DNA from 2 places in the Pseudoalteromonas sp. TAB23 genome. Region 2 is predicted to be linked to the other one. Evidence: predicted binding sites of a transcription regulator. Region 2 holds the regulator's gene; the other holds the start of a gene.
The links. The regulator LexA, encoded in region 2, represses DNA repair genes until DNA is damaged. The targets are predictions, from matches to a motif close to TACTGTATNNNNATACAGTA.
Positions count from the first base shown of each region.

Region 1: L654_RS0116955 (S24 family peptidase) is a predicted target of LexA. The motif match lies at 3,874-3,893, and genes of this name have one in related genera.

Region 1 is NZ_AUTP01000276.1:72,111-79,065, forward strand. It holds gene L654_RS0116935 (hypothetical protein) at 1-267, shown strand, start outside; gene lepB (signal peptidase I) at 264-779, shown strand; gene L654_RS0116945 (TrbC family F-type conjugative pilus assembly protein) at 742-1,989, shown strand; partial or broken gene L654_RS1000000128360 (EAL domain-containing protein) at 1,986-2,624, shown strand; gene L654_RS1000000128365 (TraU family protein) at 2,715-3,752, shown strand; gene L654_RS0116955 (S24 family peptidase) at 3,903-4,334, shown strand; gene L654_RS0116960 (Y-family DNA polymerase) at 4,334-5,617, shown strand; gene traN (conjugal transfer mating pair stabilization protein TraN) at 5,738-6,955, shown strand, end outside.
Region 2 is NZ_AUTP01000292.1:14,319-26,454, forward strand. It holds gene L654_RS0118175 (SCO family protein) at 1-517, opposite strand, end outside; gene cyoE (heme o synthase) at 514-1,443, opposite strand; gene L654_RS0118185 (COX15/CtaA family protein) at 1,456-2,445, opposite strand; gene L654_RS0118190 (hypothetical protein) at 2,474-2,968, opposite strand; gene L654_RS0118195 (SURF1 family protein) at 2,958-3,698, opposite strand; gene L654_RS1000000128720 (DUF2909 family protein) at 3,713-4,021, shown strand; gene L654_RS0118200 (cytochrome c oxidase subunit 3) at 3,924-4,799, opposite strand; gene L654_RS0118205 (cytochrome c oxidase assembly protein) at 4,835-5,365, opposite strand; gene ctaD (cytochrome c oxidase subunit I) at 5,365-6,957, opposite strand; gene coxB (cytochrome c oxidase subunit II) at 6,957-8,099, opposite strand; gene lexA (transcriptional repressor LexA) at 8,583-9,200, opposite strand; gene L654_RS0118225 (PaaI family thioesterase) at 9,368-9,808, shown strand; gene L654_RS0118230 (hypothetical protein) at 9,809-10,189, opposite strand; gene L654_RS0118235 (membrane protein) at 10,502-11,227, shown strand; gene L654_RS0118240 (chaperone modulator CbpM) at 11,303-11,623, opposite strand; gene L654_RS0118245 (DnaJ C-terminal domain-containing protein) at 11,623-12,136, opposite strand, start outside.

The DNA.
Region 1 (6,955 bases), on a different contig from region 2:
GCGGCTATATCATCACTTTTAATTAAAAATCAGCAGCACGAATTTGAAGCAAGGCTAATTAAGTCTCCACCCATAGTAGTGGTCGATTTTGCAAAAATGGCGATGAAATACCCCGAAGGAGCCAGCTCTATAGAACTTGAAGGTCTTATGATGAAAACTAATGAGGCTGTAATAAAGCTCCGTGAAGCGGGTTACTTGGTTATAGATGCTGGTGCGGTAGTGTCGGCTCCTGAAGATGTTTACTTACCAGAGGACTTCATCAAATGAAATGGATGAAAAAGAAGGAGTCTTGGCCCCGATTCTGTATTAAAGCTGGTGTTGCATTAGCAGTACTTTGGGGAGCAGGGGTTGCTTTTGCTGACAGATATAAAATTGGAATCGATGATCAGCTAGTAAAGTGCATACCGGGATACTCTGTTTATTTGATCGACAAGAAAGACAAGCAGCTAGAAAGAGGAGCGATCTTTGTATTCTCAGCACAAGGTTTACAGCCTTTCTATGAAGATGGCACCGAGATGGTTAAATATTTAAGAGGGCTGCCTGGAGATAATGTTAAAATTAGTAAGCATGGCAACATATTCGTTAATGACGAAATGCAGGGCTACGGCCTAACTCACGCTGAAGCACTGAACAAATCAATGGATTCATTCGTAGGTGAGGGCATTTTACAAGCTGATAGCTTTTGGTTTATGGGAACTAGCAATCAGAGTTTTGATTCAAGATATTGGGGAACAGTAAAAAATGACCAAATTATTGGCCGCGCCTACCCGTTATTTTAAAGTTGCTATTTTTGCATGCTTAATTATTACGGGAATGAGTAATGCTCAGCAATCGCCTTTAACAAAAGAAGATATGGAGTTTGTTAATAAATCAAAACGGATCATTGAGAATGCTCAAGCATCAAAAGTGCCTGAGTGGCTAAGAACAGATAACGAGAAGTTTGCATCAGCACATAATGAAGCTCTTGAGCTAGTTAAGCAGCTTCAGCAAACAGACCCCACTATGAAGCAAATGGATGAACTATCTAAAGCTAAAAGGAGATTTTCCAATCAAAAAATTGTGGTATTTGCATCGCGATCTCTTGGGGAACAAAGCCTTAAAGATATTTTAGGTATGGCATCTCAAAATCAGGATGTAGTTGTTGCTTTTAGAGGCATTCCTCAAGAGGCTAATTTAGGTGAGGCAATGTTGGAAATCCAGAATGTAGCTTCAGGGTACAGTCCAATGCCAAATATCGTTATTAACCCAGTTTTGTTTACGGAATACAATGTAACTTCAGTACCAACTATCATTGCAAGAAAAGAACAATCCGTCATAGCCGGGCAACTACCAGAAGAAGTGGCGCGGGTTTTAGGGTTATCTAATCCCAATTGGTTAATGAATAAAATTAACTCAGGTGAAACAGGTAACCTTGGAATTAGAGGGCCAATTGAGAGCATAAGTGAGCCTGATTTAATTGAGTTAATGAAAGATCGGTATGCCAAAATTGATTGGGAAGAAAAAAAACAAAATGCAGTAAATAACTTTTGGAAGAAACAAACGTTTAGAGAACTACCTGAAGCCCATAACGACCGTATACGTGAGTTAGACCCTACGGTATATATATCTAAGGATATAACTACACCTGACGGTACATTGATTGCGAGAAAAGGTGATTTAATAAACCCACTAAATTTAACACCTTTCACTCAAGCCATTGTAGTACTAGATCCGTTAGATAAAGACCAAGTTAAGCGCGTAAAGGAAGCATTACCAAGAATCAACAAGATCCCGGGCGTTAAAAGAATAACCTACATCGTTACTAGGCTAGATAAAGAAACTGGCTGGGATTCTTATACTAAAACCACAGATACATTTGACGCTCCCGTTTTTCTGTTAACCCCTGATGTGGCGCAGCGCTTTGAGCTCGAATACGTACCGTCAATAATAACCGCTCAAGGTAAGCTATTTAAAATAGAAGAGCTTGCTGACAAAAGAGGTGAGCCATGATTGTTCCAGTCTTTCAGCCAATTCACAAAACCAGCAGTAATAAAATACTGGGGGCAGAGGTGTTAACACGGTGGTTAATCAATGGGGTGTATTACACTCCAGATGCCATCGCAAAATCTGCACTGGCTGAACACAAATCAATTCATTGGGAAAACATAGATTTAGAAGTAATAATTTCTCTTGTTGATAACTATAAAGTAATTGAAGAATCATACAGTTGTATAACTTTAAATGTCTCTGAAGCGACACTGAAATCAAATTACCTTTTTACTTCATGGTTAAATCAAGTCGAAAGATTTAGAGCACTAACTAAAGTTAAGTTAATGATAGAAATAACAGAGGGTGTAAGTGATAAATCGCTAAAAAAAAGATGGGGGATATTAAAAATGAAAGGGTTACTACTTATTATGGATGATTATGGTGACCTTTCATCCACGCTTGATCGGCTTCAACAATACTCTTGGGATGGCTGTAAGTTTAATACAAAGAGGCTCGCCTTAAAAAATCAAAAAGATATCGAAGGATTTGAGTACTGCAAAGAAAAAGGGATACTAACTGCGGGAGAGCAAATAGCGACTGCCAAGCTATCCAATGAAGCAGAAGAAATAGGTATCGACTTTCAGCAAGGTTTTTATTTAGGTAAACCGGCGGTATTAAAAGGCTGGGCCAAGGATAAACTAAAAGAAAAAAAGAAATTAAATAAGGTTAGGTTAAACCATAAATCAATTGTTTCATTCTTAACAACAAGCATGACTGTATGGGCAGTCGCTATTACTATCACCTTATCCATAGCATTTCTGGGTGCTTCTAAAGCAGTTGCAGATCCTGGATGCCAAGACGCAGAAGTTATTGGGCCTAAAATGATAACTGACATTTGCTGGAGTTGTATATTTCCACTACGAGTAGCTGGCGTGAATATTTCAGGTGGTGGAGGCAGCATCCCAGATGGTGCAGTTAAATCACCTTTATGTATGTGTGATGATAACCAAGGGGTGGCGCACCCAGGAGTAACTACGTCAATGTGGGAGCCAGCGCGTCTTGTTGAGTTCCAACGCGTACCTGGGTGCTCCTCTGTACTTAACGGCACTAGGTTCCCTTTTGATAGAATGAACCAAGGGCACCATGGGGAAGCTGTATATGATGGTGGAGATAGTTCATTTACGCATTATCATTATTACACTTATCCAATCATGCAAATGTTAGATATGTTTGTTAAACAAACGTGTAATCCAGATGGCTTTATGGATCTTGATATCATGTATTTATCTGAGTTAGACCCAACTTGGAATAATGATGAGTTAGCTTTTTTCACTAACCCTGAATCAGCAGCCGTTGCAAACCCTGTTGCAACCCTTGCTTGTACAGCTGATGCAGTGTCTTCAACTGCAGGCAAGCCTATAAAAGAATTGTTTTGGTGTGCCGGGAGTTGGGGGAACATATACCCTCTTAGCGGCAATCAAAACGGTGGAAAGGGGGTGATACGAGACACAAGCTTGTTATCAACTCGTGTGTTAGCGGCGCTGCATCGCAGAGGTTTAGCTCATGGAACCATGGGACGTAATGCTATGTGCGGAGGAAACATAGAACCAACGCTTCCAAAAACTCAATATAAATTCACGATGTTACATCCAGTACCTGAAACTGAGTCTTCACATGTTATTGGGGAGTCAACACTTACTTGGGGGTTAGGGAGAACAATACCAGCGATAGGGCAAGATCCAATTTACATGATTTGGCGATGGAATGATTGTTGTAACCTATGAAAAAATAGTCGAGTAATTTGAAATACTAGCTGTTTATGTTACACGCATAGACAGCTAGCGACTTAAAATTGGAAGCATAGGGTTAATAAGGCTTGCATGTTATACAAGTCAATTCTAAAATAACTGTATATTTAAACAGTGGTAATCGCTATGCAGCCAACTCAAATACTTAAATCAACTAAACAATTTTCACTTTCAGAATTTAAAGTAGCTGCTGGTTTTCCGAATCCAAGTGAAGATTGTTTATCTGAACCAATTAGCCTCGATAATTTATTAATCACCCGGCCAAGTAGCTCTTTTTTATTCAGAGTGACGGGTAATAGTATGCTGCCTGAAATCACAGATGGGGCAATTATAGTTGTCGATAAATCATTAAACGCGGTAACAGGGAAAATTGTACTTGCTACAATTGATAATGAGTTTGTTGTAAAGCGTTTAAAGTTAGATTACGACAATAAGAGGGCGATATTCCTAAGCTCAAACCCAGAATATGATCCAATCGTTATTGAGTTTGACGATGATAACACATGGGAAAGCAGTGTTATCTGGGGCGTAGTAACAAGTGCTATAAGTATTTTTTGATGTGGGTTCTCTGTGATATTAACGCTGCATATGTTTCATTTATTCAGCTATTCAATCCTCAATACGATATAAACACCACTCCGCTTGGTGTGTTAAGTTCAAACCAAGGAAATGTTATAGCGCGAAATCAACCAATGAAAGCGCTGGGCATAAAAATGGGTGAGCCTCACTTTAAGGTCAAAGAACTGATTCGTGATAGTAATGGTCATGTATGGGGCAGTAATTTCACTTTGTTTGGTGATATGAGCAATCGGTTTCATACGGAACTAGAGGAACTACTGTTTGACTGTCATCGCTACTCAATTGACGAAAGTTTTGGTCGTATTGATACAACCATGGCACCAAACCCTAAATCGTACGCTTTACATATTAAAAATACGTTAGCTAAGAACTTGGGCATCGGTGTGGGTGTTGGTGTCGCGCATACAAAAACACTTGCTAAATTAGCTTCTCACGCAGCTAAACTCAATGCGTGGAAAGCTAAAACCAATGGTGTAGCTGTACTCGATACCCCCGTAAAGGTTGATTGGGTACTTCAAAGGGTAAAAGCAAGTGATATATGGGGAGTCGGTTCAAAAACGGCGGAAAAGCTTAGTTTGCTAGGTGTTAATACCGGTTTGGAACTAAAGGGTTTTAATGTTGTAGAAGCAAAACAAAAGTTTGGTGTCGTTTTATCACGTACTATTAAAGAGCTCAACGGTATAGATGCAGTGCAGCTTAAGGATCTTAACGAAGGCCGCGATAGCATTTGTGTTTCAAAAAGCATGGGTAAACTTGTTACAGATATAAATGAGCTTAAAAGTGCGCTGTCTTCACACGTTTCTGTCGGAGCAGGTAAATTACGGCGGTTTGAATTGTTCACCAATAGCATGACAGTTTTTTTTTCAACGGATGTATTTAGGCAGTCTCAGCCACAATTACGTAAAAGCATTGAAGTGAAATTGCCTTTTCATTGTGCAGATTCTGACGTCTTAATTAGATACGCAATGTTTGCTTTGGAAAAAATATACCAGGAGGGTTATTTTTTCAAAAAAGTTGGCGTTATTTTTAATCATCTTTTGTCAAAAAATGACCACCAGCAACTAAATCTATTTAATGATTCAGGTATTTCAAACGTGAATAAAAAAACTATCGTTAGTGATGAAATAAATAGTAAATTCGGTAACAATGTTATTAGATTTGGCGTGCAGGGCTTTAAGCAAACGTGGAAGCCAAAAGACGATCTAGCGCCCAAGAGCTACACGACAAATATCAATGATTTACCCCTCGTACTTGCAAAGTAATCACATAAACGCTGAATGTTATTTCTTCGTTGTGCCCTAAAAAGGCAATTACGCATGCCGCCATTGGTCGATTTATAGGTAAAGTTGCGTGATAGAGTAATTAATATTCACGAGGGTTTAATGAGAAATTCCCCACGCTTAATGAAAGTCATGAGCTGCATACTTGCTTTCACAACAACAGCTATGCCGTTTCATGGAATGGCCCAAGACCCACCAAAGGTAAATACGCATGATTTCTTAAGCCAGCTTGGAAGGGATGGACAGCAGCTTGGTAAAGAATTAGGTAATGAAGCCAAAAACAGCCCCACAAAAGTTGAAAACGGTAAAATAACAGTTCCAACGAGAGGGGATGATGGTGCCTTAAAATATGATATTGATAGTCAGTTTGATGTGCAGAGCCTTTATCCCGGGAGTAACCCAGCAAACTCTTCATCAAAAAATGAATATTTTGCAGACGGGTTAGAACCTGATATTGATCAAATTAAGGGTGTATTTAACTCCGATGATGATATGGATAAAGCTGGTGGAAGTGCCAAGGGTAGCTTATGGGGGGATGCTAACAGTGGAACGCCAAGTATTTCAGGAGCTGCTTATAAAATCCTTGTTGACTCTTCAAACCTAGCAAAACCTGACTTTAGTACAGACCCGATGATGGGGCAAACAAACCAGACTTATGAAAATATCGATATAATTGCCGAAGGATTCGGAGATTGTTCCGTAGAAACCAAGTTCGATGAAATAGGTATGGATGTACATAACCCAGAGTACGAAACCTGTGATCGAATAGTGAAACCTGCCGGTGACTGCAAAATAAGAAATACGATAAAAACTAAAAGCGAAACAGTAGATGTATTTTTTGCAGCTAAAGGTAGAACATGGCTGACAGTCGAATTTGAATTAACCAAGGGAACTTGGAAAACAGTAGCTCCTACTGATGGCATCCAGTTTTCGGGGCAAGTTCCAAAGCTTGAATATGATAGCGTTTGTAGCGAAAAAGGTATTTCATATAGTGAATATGTTGCCGCATGGGATTGGATAGATCACGGCATCCCTGGAACACCAGACAGTACGGTGATGTACAGAGATCTCCAAGCTCCTAGTTGTGAAAACGGATTAGTGGGCAGGGTACAAATTCAGGACTCAACTAAAGATGATGACCTTAAGTTTACACTTGGTGGAAAGTTCCAATACCAAATAAAAACTTTTGAAGGAAATGAGTGGTCAACTGAGTCATGTATTGAAGATGCGAAGAAAGTAAACGACAGTTTTTGCGAAGGTAACTTAAGTATAATTTCTGGCGCAAAAACTGAAGAGGCTTGTATAACTGCTAATGGGATT
Region 2 (12,136 bases):
CTCTAACGGCTCCATTTTGATCAACCATAGCGACCGAGGCACTATGATCAACAGCATATTCTGATTCACTACTATCGCTAATGGCGTAAATTAAACCAAGCTCTCGAACAACAGGAAAAAGGTGTTTATGCTCTCCCGACACAGCTAAAAAGTCTGGGTTAAAGTAATCTATATATTGCTTTCGTTTAGCTGGTGTATCGCGTTTTGGATCAACCGATAAAAACCAAACTTGTAGCGGATAATCTGCTTGTACATTTTTATAAACAGCATTTAACTTAGCAAGTGTTAATGGACAAATATCTGGGCAGCTTGTGTAGCCTAAAAATACTAAATTCCACTGTCCTAAAAATTGTTGCTTAGTCACTAATTCGCCGCGCTGATCGTTTAGCGTAAAATCAGACAGTGGCTTTGCATTTTCGTAAACTAATGCATCTACATCTGGTGGACTATTTTCATTTGAACATGCTGATAAAAACGAAACTAAAATAACAATTAATCCAAGCCATAACTGCTTCATAAAGGGAGCCATTTATCTATAAATAAGATTACAAAGAGTACCATTAAATGAATAATCGAAAAACGAAATAAGTCCATTGCAGTCTCATCATTTCCAGCAATTTTTAAATTGACCGCCTTATATATAAACACGGCATTTAATACACATGCACCTATCAAATAGATTAATCCAGACATACCGATTAAATAAGGTAATACGCAAACAACAGCGAGTAAAACAGAGTAAGCAACGACGCACGTTTTACAAAAATCGATACCATGGGTTACTGGTAACATAGGGATTTTAGCGCGTTCATAATCACTTTTTCGTGCTATAGCCAGCGCCCAAAAGTGTGGTGGGGTCCAGGTAAATATTATCATTACGAGTAACCAAGGGGCTGCTGCCATTTGGTTTGTTTCTGACACCCAACCTAATAATGGAGGCATTGCGCCAGCCAACCCACCTATAACAATATTTTGCGGCGTTGCACGCTTTAAAAATGATGTATAAACAAATGCATAACCTACCAATGCAAATAACGTTAATATAGCGGTTAAGGTATTAGCCCACACCATCAGCATAATAAAACCAGCAACCCCAATAACAGCTGCAAAACTAAGCGCATGTGTTTTACTTAAACGCCCTTTAGCCACAGGGCGATGACGAGTCCGCGCCATTTTTGAGTCTATCTCGCTATCAACCACATGATTAATAACCGCTGCAGCAGCAGAAAGTAGCCCTATACCTAACAAGCTAATAAACTGTACGACCATACCGCGCCCTACATCGGGAGCCAGCGCTAAACCAACCCAAGCTGTTAGCACCAGCATAGCTACCACTTTAAATTTACTAATTGCTAAGTAGTCTTGCAGCAAACTATGTGTACGCGAAATTAGCGATTGAGTATTAACGGGTAGCAGTATTTTTTTATCAATTATAAGTGCCATCATATTTCCCCTTTATGTGCGTGATTTTAGGTAATAACACAACCTAACCATGCTTAATAACAGTATGGCTGCCATCAAGTTATGCGCCAGTGCAACTCCCAACGGAATATGCCAATGTACTAAAATAAGCCCTAAGCTAATTTGGCAAAGCAGAACAAGTAATACACTCACAACGCAATTTTTAATTTTTTTAGAGTACGCTTGGCTGTATATTTTCCACATAATTAACGCCAGAACAATGCAAGTAACGAGTGCCCAAATGCGATGTAATAAATGAATAGACATACGCGCTTGCTGCGATAACACACCAAACTCATAATTACTGTGCTCAAGTGGTAATTGAAATACGCTACTCAATGAAAACGGTTGTGCGTAATTACACAATGGCAAACCACTACAATGTGGAGCGGCGTAATTTGCAGCCAGCCAACCACCAAGTGCAATTTGGATAATTAATACACTGAGCGCTACTAAACTTAAACCGAAATAGCGTTTTGCGCCGCTATCGCCACCCATAATAGGTTTTGCGGTTAGCCGTAAATATAAAAGCGTTATAAGTGACAAAATACTAAAGCCACCTAATAAGTGGCCCATTACAATAAGCGGCTGAAGGTTCATGGTTACTGTCCACATACCAAGAGCAGCCTGAAACACCACTAGTAGAAGTAAAGCCAAAGGCAATTTAACTGGCGTAGTTGGATATTGGCGTTTTAAAAAAGCCAACACAAATAAACCTAAAATAAGTAAGCCTAAAGCACCTGCAAAGTAGCGATGAATCATTTCTTTCCACGCTTTTGCGGTTTCGAACATCATATCGGGGTAGCTTTGAGTTGCTAAGGCTATGTCAGCCTCATGCTTAGGTACCGTTAAAAAGCCATAACAACCAGGCCAATCGGGGCACCCTAAACCTGCATCACTTAAGCGGGTGTACGCACCTAAAGCAACTACAATTAAAGCGAGTAATCCTGTTATTAATACTAAGTTTTTATAATTTTTATACATCAGATACTCCAACTTAAGCTCAACTTAGTTAGCTAGAACGAGAATAGTTAAGTAATTTTTTTAGATCTTTTAATAACCCTTTTTGTACTAAACGGTTTTCTTGTGGCTCGACCTTAAAGGGATATTCAAGTACCACTAACCCCATATGATCAATTAAATACAAACTTGCAGGATTTAAACTCTGTTGCTCGGTAATAATTTTCCATGGTAGGTTTTTATTGTCGGGACTTCCCATTACAGCCATATCAACCTTGCCTTGGTTTTTACCAAGTGCCACATATAAATTATTAAGTGCATTGAGTTGTTCGCTGCATGGGGTGTTACATTCGTTTGAATAATTAAGTGCGATAGTCCATTGCTTGGGATTATTTTGCGGCCAATTTTTAAGTTTTATTTCTTGGCTTAAAAACTCGCCATTATTAGTAATTGCAGTAGGCAACCAATCAAACTTTAATGCGCCATATGCCAAAATTAATGGGATAGCGCAGCAGCCCACAAACAACACAAGGGGATTATTTTTCATTATGTGTCCTTTTTTTGCTCGCAAAAATAGCCACAACAGCACATGCAACAGCAATTAAAAACCATTGCACAGCGTAGGCATTATGCTTTTGAGGGCTCATAACAACTGCCTCATAATGAGGTGTTGCAATCTCATCACCAGTACCTTGTCTGTAAGCCATAAAATTAATTAATGATTGCTGGCTTTGAGTGCTCAGCATATTCAAGTCGATAGATTGGATTCTTGTAGGTAAGTCGTTATTTGTAGTTTTATCTTCAAGCGTAAAGCTACTTAGGTTATTTTCTTTTATTTGCGCTTTAAGAATAAAAACACCTGTAGGCAGAGTAACCTTTGGCAGTGTATCTCTAGATATAGGCGCTTTTACCCATCCTAAATTAACTAAAATCACTTTTTCTTCGCTGGCTGGCTTTAGTAAAGCAAGTAAATCGTACCCTACTTGCCCGTTATAAACTTGATTATCTAAAAGCCAATATTGGTTTTGTACAAACCGCCCTTTTAACTCAACCAATACACCTGTTTTGTTCCAGCTATCAGGCAGGTTAAGTAATTGAGACCAGCTCACCACACCCCGATTCTGTTGCTTAGCAATAGCGGTTAGTTGCTGCTGTTTTTGCTCACCCCGCTCCAACTGCCAAAATCCTAGTCGCACACACACAAGTACAACAACCACAACCATACAAAGTGTGATTAGTGAACTAAGCTTTTGTTTGTGCCATAAAACTAACTGCATAAAGGGTCAACTCAGTGATTATTAAAATTATTATCGTACTGTTGTTAATATTTATACTTTTTAACTTATTTAGAGCATTGTTTATTATGGTGTCAGGGAAAACTGGGGGACGACCTATGTCTCACTTTTTAGGTCGTCGCGTATTGTTTTCGGTCGTTGTTTTAGTTGTTGTTATTGCAGCGCTTAAACTTAGTTTTATTAAAGCAAATAATTCGCCAATAAACGCTACAGCACATATACAAATACAAACAAACACAGCCACACCACATCAACAAAGTGCCAATACCAAGCAGCTGCTTGAAAAGCAAAATGCTTATCTTTAGTAAAGTGCCCTTTTAATATCCGTAAAAATATTACAAATAAAAGTACCGTTCCTAGCGTTACATGCATGCCATGAAAACCAGTCAATAAAAAGAACGTATTACCGTAAATACCCGCATCTAGCGTTAGATTAAGGTCATTATATGCATGCATGTACTCCTCAACTTGCAGCCCTAGAAAGCAAACACCCAACAAAATAGTAGCGCCTAAAAAAACTTTAAGTGGAGTACGTTTATTGTTTTCCATCGCTACATGGGCAAAATGTAAAGTAACTGAGGAAGTAAGCAGTATTAAGGTATTTATAAGCGGTAAGCCTTGCCAGCCCATAGCTTGAGTAGTTTCGCCAGCAGGTGTTGAAACTAGCGGCCAAACGGCTTCAAAAGTAGGCCATAAAACCTCGTTAGTCATTGCATTATTGCCTGCGCCTCCAAGCCAAGGTACCGACAATACCCGTGCATAAAAAAGCGCACCAAAAAAGGCCATAAAAAACATAACTTCAGAAAAAATAAACCAGCTCATACCTTGTCTAAAAGAGCGATCCATTTGTGCTGAGTACAAACCTTGGTCCGATTCATTAATTACATTTTTAAACCAGCTAAACAACATATACACAAGTACAGCAATACCGGCATAAAGCAGATAAACCCCGCTACCACCTTCTTTACCTACACTCATAACAGTCAAGCCTGCCCCTACTGCAATAAAAAACAATGCAACAGCACCTACAATAGGCCATGGGCTTTGCTCAGGTACGTAATAATGCTCATATTCTTGATTCATTTTATTTACTCCTAGTTTCACACTAGTTTAAAAAGCTAGTTGTTACTTGCCACCAGCTGTTCACTAATATCAAATACGGTATAAGATAAAGTTAATTCTTCAATGTCGCTTGGCAGTGCGGTATCAACATAAAAAAGTAATTTAAATTCAAGTTCTTCCCCTGCTTTTAGAGGTTGCTGATCAAAGCAAAAACAGGCTATTTTGTGTAAATACTTTGCCGCTTTACCTGGTGAGACTGATGGTACAGCCTGCATTACTTTATCTAGGTTGCTGCTATTTTTAGCACTAAACATTACTTCACGCATTGCACCGGGTTTTACCACTACACTGTATTCTTTTGATTTAACTTCAAACGGTGCACCACTTTGTGCGTGAGTAGTAAAGCTAACGCCGACTTCTCGGTTTTGTACTATTTGTGTACTTTGCTCTGCCTGCTCAAGCGAAGGTTTTCCATTAAGCCCTGTTACATCACAAAACACGTCATACAAAGGTACTAAAGCAAAGGCAAAGGCAAACATGCCTATGCAAATAAGTACCAAACGTTTGAGTAGCGGTGCGTGTGTCATTACTTAATTACCGGCGGCGTAGAAAAAGTATGATATGGCGCTGGAGAGTCAACTTCCCACTCAAGCCCTTCTGCCCCTTCCCATACTTTTGCAGGCACTTTATCACCGCCACGCGCGCATTTAATTACCACAGCTACAAACAACAATTGCGATAAACCAAAGGCAAATCCACCAATACTTATGATTGCGTTAAAGTCGGCAAATTGAAGTGCATAATCGGGAATTCGACGCGGCATACCGGCAAGCCCTACAAAATGCATAGGAAAAAACAATACGTTCACACTCACCAGCGATAGCCAAAAATGCCATTTAGCTAGCGTGATATTAAACATATTGCCCGTCCACTTGGGCAGCCAGTAATAGGCCCCCGCCATTATCGAAAATACAGCCCCTGTTACTAATACATAATGAAAATGCGCCACTACAAAATAAGTATCGTGGTACTGAAAGTCAGCAGGTGTAATTGCCAGCATCAACCCCGAAAAGCCACCTAAGGTAAACAGCACAATAAACGCAATACTAAAAAGCATTGGCACTTCAAAAGTTATTGAGCCTTTCCACATTGTGGCAACCCAATTAAATACTTTTACTCCTGTAGGTACCGATATAAGCATGGTCGCGTACATAAAAAACAACTCGCCAGCGACCGGCATCCCAGTGGTAAACATATGATGAGCCCATACAATAAAGCTCAATAGTGCTATGGAGGATGTGGCGTATACCATTGAGGCATAGCCAAAAAGTTTTTTACGAGAAAAGGTAGGTACTATTGTAGATATAATGCCAAAGGCAGGAAGAATCATTATGTATACTTCGGGATGACCAAAAAACCAAAAAATGTGTTGGAACATCACCGGGTCGCCACCGCCTGCGGCATCAAAAAAGCTGGTCGCAAAATACTTATCGGTAAGTACCATAGTGACAGCCCCTGCAAGCACTGGCATTACCGCTATTAATAAAAAGGCAGTAATTAACCACGTCCATACAAATAAGGGCAACTTCATCCATGTCATGCCGGGAGCACGTAAGTTCACTATAGTTACAATCACATTGATTGCGCCCATTATTGAGCTAATCCCCATAATATGTACGGCAAATACAAACAATGCAGTATTATCATTACTGTATGTTGTAGACAGTGGTGCATAAAAAGTCCAACCAAATGCAGGACCCCCACCAGGCATAAATAACGATGCCAATAGGATTAAAAACGCAAACGGTAAAATCCAAAAGCTCCAGTTATTCATTCTTGGCAATGCCATATCTGGCGCGCCAATCATGAGTGGTATCATCCAGTTAGCAAGGCCTGTAAAGGCCGGCATAACCGCACCAAACACCATAATTAAACCATGCACTGTGGTCATTTGATTAAAAAAGTGAGGATCGACCAACTGTAAACCTGGTTGAAATAATTCAGCTCTGATCACCATGGCCATTCCACCACCAATTAAGAACATGGTCAGCGAAAAAATTAAATATAAACTACCTATATCTTTATGATTAGTTGTGTAAAGCCAGCGTTTAAAACCTTTAGCTGGGTGATGAGCATGATGAGCTTCATTGGCGTTAGGTTGTTCTACTATGCTACTCATTAGTTCGCCTCCACTTTGGCATCAAGTGCTGCCTGTATTTGACTCGGTTGAATAACATCACCCGTATCATTACCCCACGCATTACGTTTATAAGTAATAACCGCTGCTAATTGCTTTATAGATAACTGTTTGGCAAATGCTTGCATTGCCGTACCGGGTCGCCCATGGATAACTACATCAATGTGATCTTTTATATCGCCAAGCACTATAGGGCTGCCTTTAAGTGCAGGAAATACACCCGGTAACCCCATGCCAGTAGGCTGATGACATGCAGCACAATTGGCCATATATACTTGTTCGCCTAAAGTCATTAATTCTTCTTTTGGGAGGGTTTTATCAAGTAATGCGGCATCTGCTAATGCTGCTTTTTGTTTAGCTTGCTTTGCATCTGCAAGCCACGTTTTAAAATCAGCCTCAGATTTAGCGACCACCACAACGGGCATAAAGCCATGATCTTTACCACACAACTCAGCACATTGGCCTCGGTAAGTACCTTCTTCGTTTATGTTCGTCCATGTTTCGTTTATAAAGCCGGGATTCGCATCTTTTTTAACTGCAAAATCAGGTACCCACCAAGAGTGAATAACATCGTCAGAAGTCATTAAAAATCGTACTTTTTGATTTATTGGCAGTACGAGAGGTTTATCAACCTCAAGTAAGTAGTTAGGATTTTTATCTGCAAGATTCGCTATTTCATCTTGCGGGGTAGATAAAATAGAGTAGAACTCTACATCTTCACCCATATATTCATAATGCCATTTCCATTGCGAGCCTGTAATTTTAATAGTGAGATCAGCTTTGCTGGCATCTTCCATTGCAATTAGGGTTTTAGTGGCTGGTACTGCCATAGCAATTAAAATAACAAACGGGATTGCAGTCCAAAGTATTTCTACTTTAGTGCTTTCGTGAAATTGGGCAGGTACAGCCCCTTTAGATTTACGGTGATGAATAAGTGCCCAAAACATAATTGCGAACACTATCACCCCAATCACACAACATATTATAAATATGGTCATGTGCAGCTGATATACATTATTGCTTATATCGGTTACGCCTTTGCGCATATTGTATTGGCTGTTAGCCAAAACTGGGTGCGAAAAAACACATAATATAAGCCACAAGGTAGAGGTCAGTTTACCCATGTGACGGCTCCTTTGATGCTATTGCGAATGCAAAGCGAAGAGGCATACGGCTTAAACGCCAATTCGTTATTTTTATTTTTTTAGTCAATCTCATTTAATATTGATTGGTTTTGCTGCGCCAACAACGGGTTTGTGTATATTGTGTGTTCTCAAAACTAAAAAGCTGTGAGTTATTATTAGCTCAGCACATTAATAATTAGCTAAAAAATGAACAACAAGCAAGTTTTAGTATAAAAAACAATCAGGTGATATTGAGTAATTAATAAAAAATCAGTAACCAACTAGGTAACAGTAAGTTCAAAAGATGAGCAAAACAAAGGGGTTTAACGTATTCGGAGGGGGAAAATATAAGTGCAAAAAAGTTTACAGCTTAAATTGTCAGTGAGCTATTTATGCCCTATTTTTAGTGCGAATTTAAAACAAAAAATGCGTACTAATTAGTACGCATTTATAAAACTGCTTGTTTAAAAGCTATTTTTAAAGTCACATCCAATCAGCGTTTCTTATAACGCCAACGGCTAAGCCTTCAATATTAAAAGACTCATTCTCAAGATCTACTTCAATAGATTCAAAATCGTCGTTTTCAGCATGAAGTAATACTTTACGACCCGCTTTCTCAAGACGTTTTACAGTTACGTCTTCGTCTAGGCGGGCAACAATAACTTGCCCGTTTTCAGCGGTTTGAGTACGATGTACAGCAAGTAAATCACCATCCATAATACCAATATCTTTCATGCTCATACCGTTAACGCGTAGTAAAAAATCTGCAGCCGGTTTAAACATTAATGGATCGATTTTGCAGTGACTTTCAACGTGCTCTTGCGCCAAAATAGGTGAACCAGCAGCAACACGCCCTATAAGCGGTAAACCTAATTGCTCTGGCTCTTCTTCTTCAATTAACTGAATACCACGGCTTGCACCTGGTTTCATTTTAATTGCGCCTTTTTTAGCAAGTGCTTTTAAATGTTCTTCAGCAGCATTGGCACTTTTAAAACCTAATGTTTGCGCTATTTCAGCACGTGTAGGAGGCATACCAGTGTCTTTAATAAAAACTTTAATTAGTTCGAGTATTTGAGCTTGGCGGTTCGTTAATGGTCGCATACAACTGGTTTTCCATACAGTACATTTAACTGTGAGTATATACAGTTAAATAAAAATCGCAAATTTAAATTAAGCCTTAAAATAGCCAAAGTAATTTCACTTGTGTACATTTTAGGGATATAACTAAAGCTAGATTTATAAATGATTAAAAAAGCAAAGGAGTCATTATGAGTATTTGGTACCAGCCCATCACTTTAGAGCTGTGCAAGCAGTTAGAACAAGGCATTGATGGCCAAGGAACATTAATGAAAACCATGGGAATAGAAGTCACTGAAATTGGTGATGATTACTTAGTAGCCACTATGCCGGCAATTCCTGAGCATCATAACCCAATGGGAATGGTTCACGGCGGTGCTAACGTTGTACTTGCCGAAACAGTTGCCAGCTATGCAGCTAACTTTGTTGTCGATTTTACAAAATTTTACTGCGTGGGGCAGGAAATTAGCGCAAGTCATTTAAAAGCATCTCGCAACGGCACTTTAACAGCAACGGCAAGAGCGTTTCATATTGGCAAACGTAGTTCAGTGTGGGAAATAAAAATTACAAATAGCCGCAATGAGCTGTGCTGCGTATCAAAAATGACCGCAGCAGTCGTAGAGCGAAGGTAGTTACTTTTCGATTGGGTAAATTGTAATTTCCATACCCGCACCAATCGCAGATATACGCAATAATGTATCTGCATCTAAGGCTTGATTAAAGCACTTAGGTGAAGTGCCTGATTCAAAACCAATATCAAACGTTCTACGTGAACAGCTTAACCATTGTTTTAGCGCGTTACGCGAACACGATTCAATAAGCTCACATATATGGTTTATTGCTTTGTCAGGCGTGTTTACTACACCTGTTGCTTCAATACGCGCTAATTGACGGTATTCGTCTTTGTCATAATGTAAAATCGTCGCGACTTTTTTCAAGTCTGCCACTAGCAAACTAATATCTTGCTTTGATTCAAGCTCAAGATCTACATTTAAAAATTGAATTTCCGACATCGTTTCGTATTTATCCTCTAATAATTTCATTGCAAACTTTAACGCAGTTTTACCGTTATACCAAATCAACTATGCTCTATTAACCACTTTATATAGATATTTCGCAGCTTTTAAGTATTTTTTAGCGTTTAAAGCTAGCTGGATATCAAACACTCAGCTCAATTAACAAATAAGTCATGTTAGCAATTTAAGTGTAATCTTTTTTATTTTTAAATGATTACAGTAAGCTATAGTTTAAACTGCGACAAAATGTCGCAGTAACTAATCCCATTAATGTAATAAACTAGCCTCTAAAAATAATAAGACTAAAACATGAATAAAAAAATATTTAAGTATGCTCGCAAGTTACATAAATGGCTCGGTTATTTGCTCGCATTACAAATTTTAGCTTGGCTATTAGGTGGTTTAGTCATGAGCGCTATCCCTCTTGATAAAGTTCATGGGGAGCATCTTGCAACACGTACTCTTAATAACCCATTTACGCAGGCTGATTATGTTGCCTCCCTTGACGATATTGCATCTCAGGTGGTTAATCCAACACAAATAATTTTTGAGAACTTTTTAACCACACCTATAATTACAGTAATAAATAAAGATGAACAGCAAAGCTTTAACGGTATAACAGGCCGACCTTTTGAGCCGCCAACTAAAATACAAATTACCGCAAATGCTAAAGCACACTTACTTATTGATGATCAAGTGACAAGCGCTGTACTGCTAAAGCAAGGTATGCGAGAAGTTGGATATAAAACCAATGTTTGGCAGGTACAATTTGACGACACATTTAACACAACACTGTATTTGTCAGAAAATAACGGCAAAGTTATCACCGTTCGCAGCACACTATGGCGAATTTTCGACTTTTTTTGGATGTTACATATTATGGATTACGATGAGCGAGAGGATTTTAATAATCCGCTGCTTATTAGTTTTGCAGCAACCAGCGTACTTTTTTGCCTAAGTGGAATATTACTACTTATGCAAAACATACGACTAAAACGATTTATCCGAATTAAAAGTAAGAATAAATCAAAGTAGTCATATTGGTTTTTAAGAACTAGCGCACTCTCACCAAAGACTAAATAAGCCCTAGGAAGTACCCAAGGGCAGATTTTATTCCAAGTGTTTAAATCGACTCAAATGTCGCTTTAACATTTCGTTTTCGAAAATCAACTCATCACGCTCATCCAGCAATTGTAAAACTAAAGCTATTGCCGACCAATCTAACGAAAAGTCATGTTGAATACGGGCCGCTTTTTTAACTAAGGTCACTGCAGATACCGTAAATTGCCACTGCGTAACATGCTTCCCCTCAATTGGAACCGCAATATTGTGCTCAACTAGCTCATATAAAATTGCTTCGCTAATATCACTACTCAAACATAGCTCTTTGCTAGTAAGTAAATCATCTTTTTGTGTCACGATAATTTGCATTATGGCTTGCTCCAGTTATTACGGGGATCAAAGTGAGCTTTTTCGGCTAATTCTTCCCAAAGTTTTTTACTGGTATCATCAACAGATGTTGGATTAACAATTTTAAGCACAGCAAATAAATCACCTTTGGCTTTTTTACTCATTAATCCCTTACCTTTAATACGCAAGCGTTGACCAGACTGACTATTAGATGGAATAGTTAATTGGATTTTGCCTGCCAACGTAGGTAAATTTATTTTTGTACCAAGAGCCGCTTCCCATGGTGCAAGAGGGACGACTATATTTAGGTTATGACCTTCAACATCAAATAATGGGTGGGGCACTAAACTAATTTGTAAGTACAAATCGCCATTTTGCCCGTTCGCTGACCCTAATCCGCCTTGCCCTTTTAGTCGAATTCGTTCGCCATTTACTGAACCTGCGGGAATTTTCACTTTAAGTGATTTTTTAATTTCAGAGACACGACCACTACTATCTCGCTGCGGTAACATAAACTCAACAGGCTTAACGGTA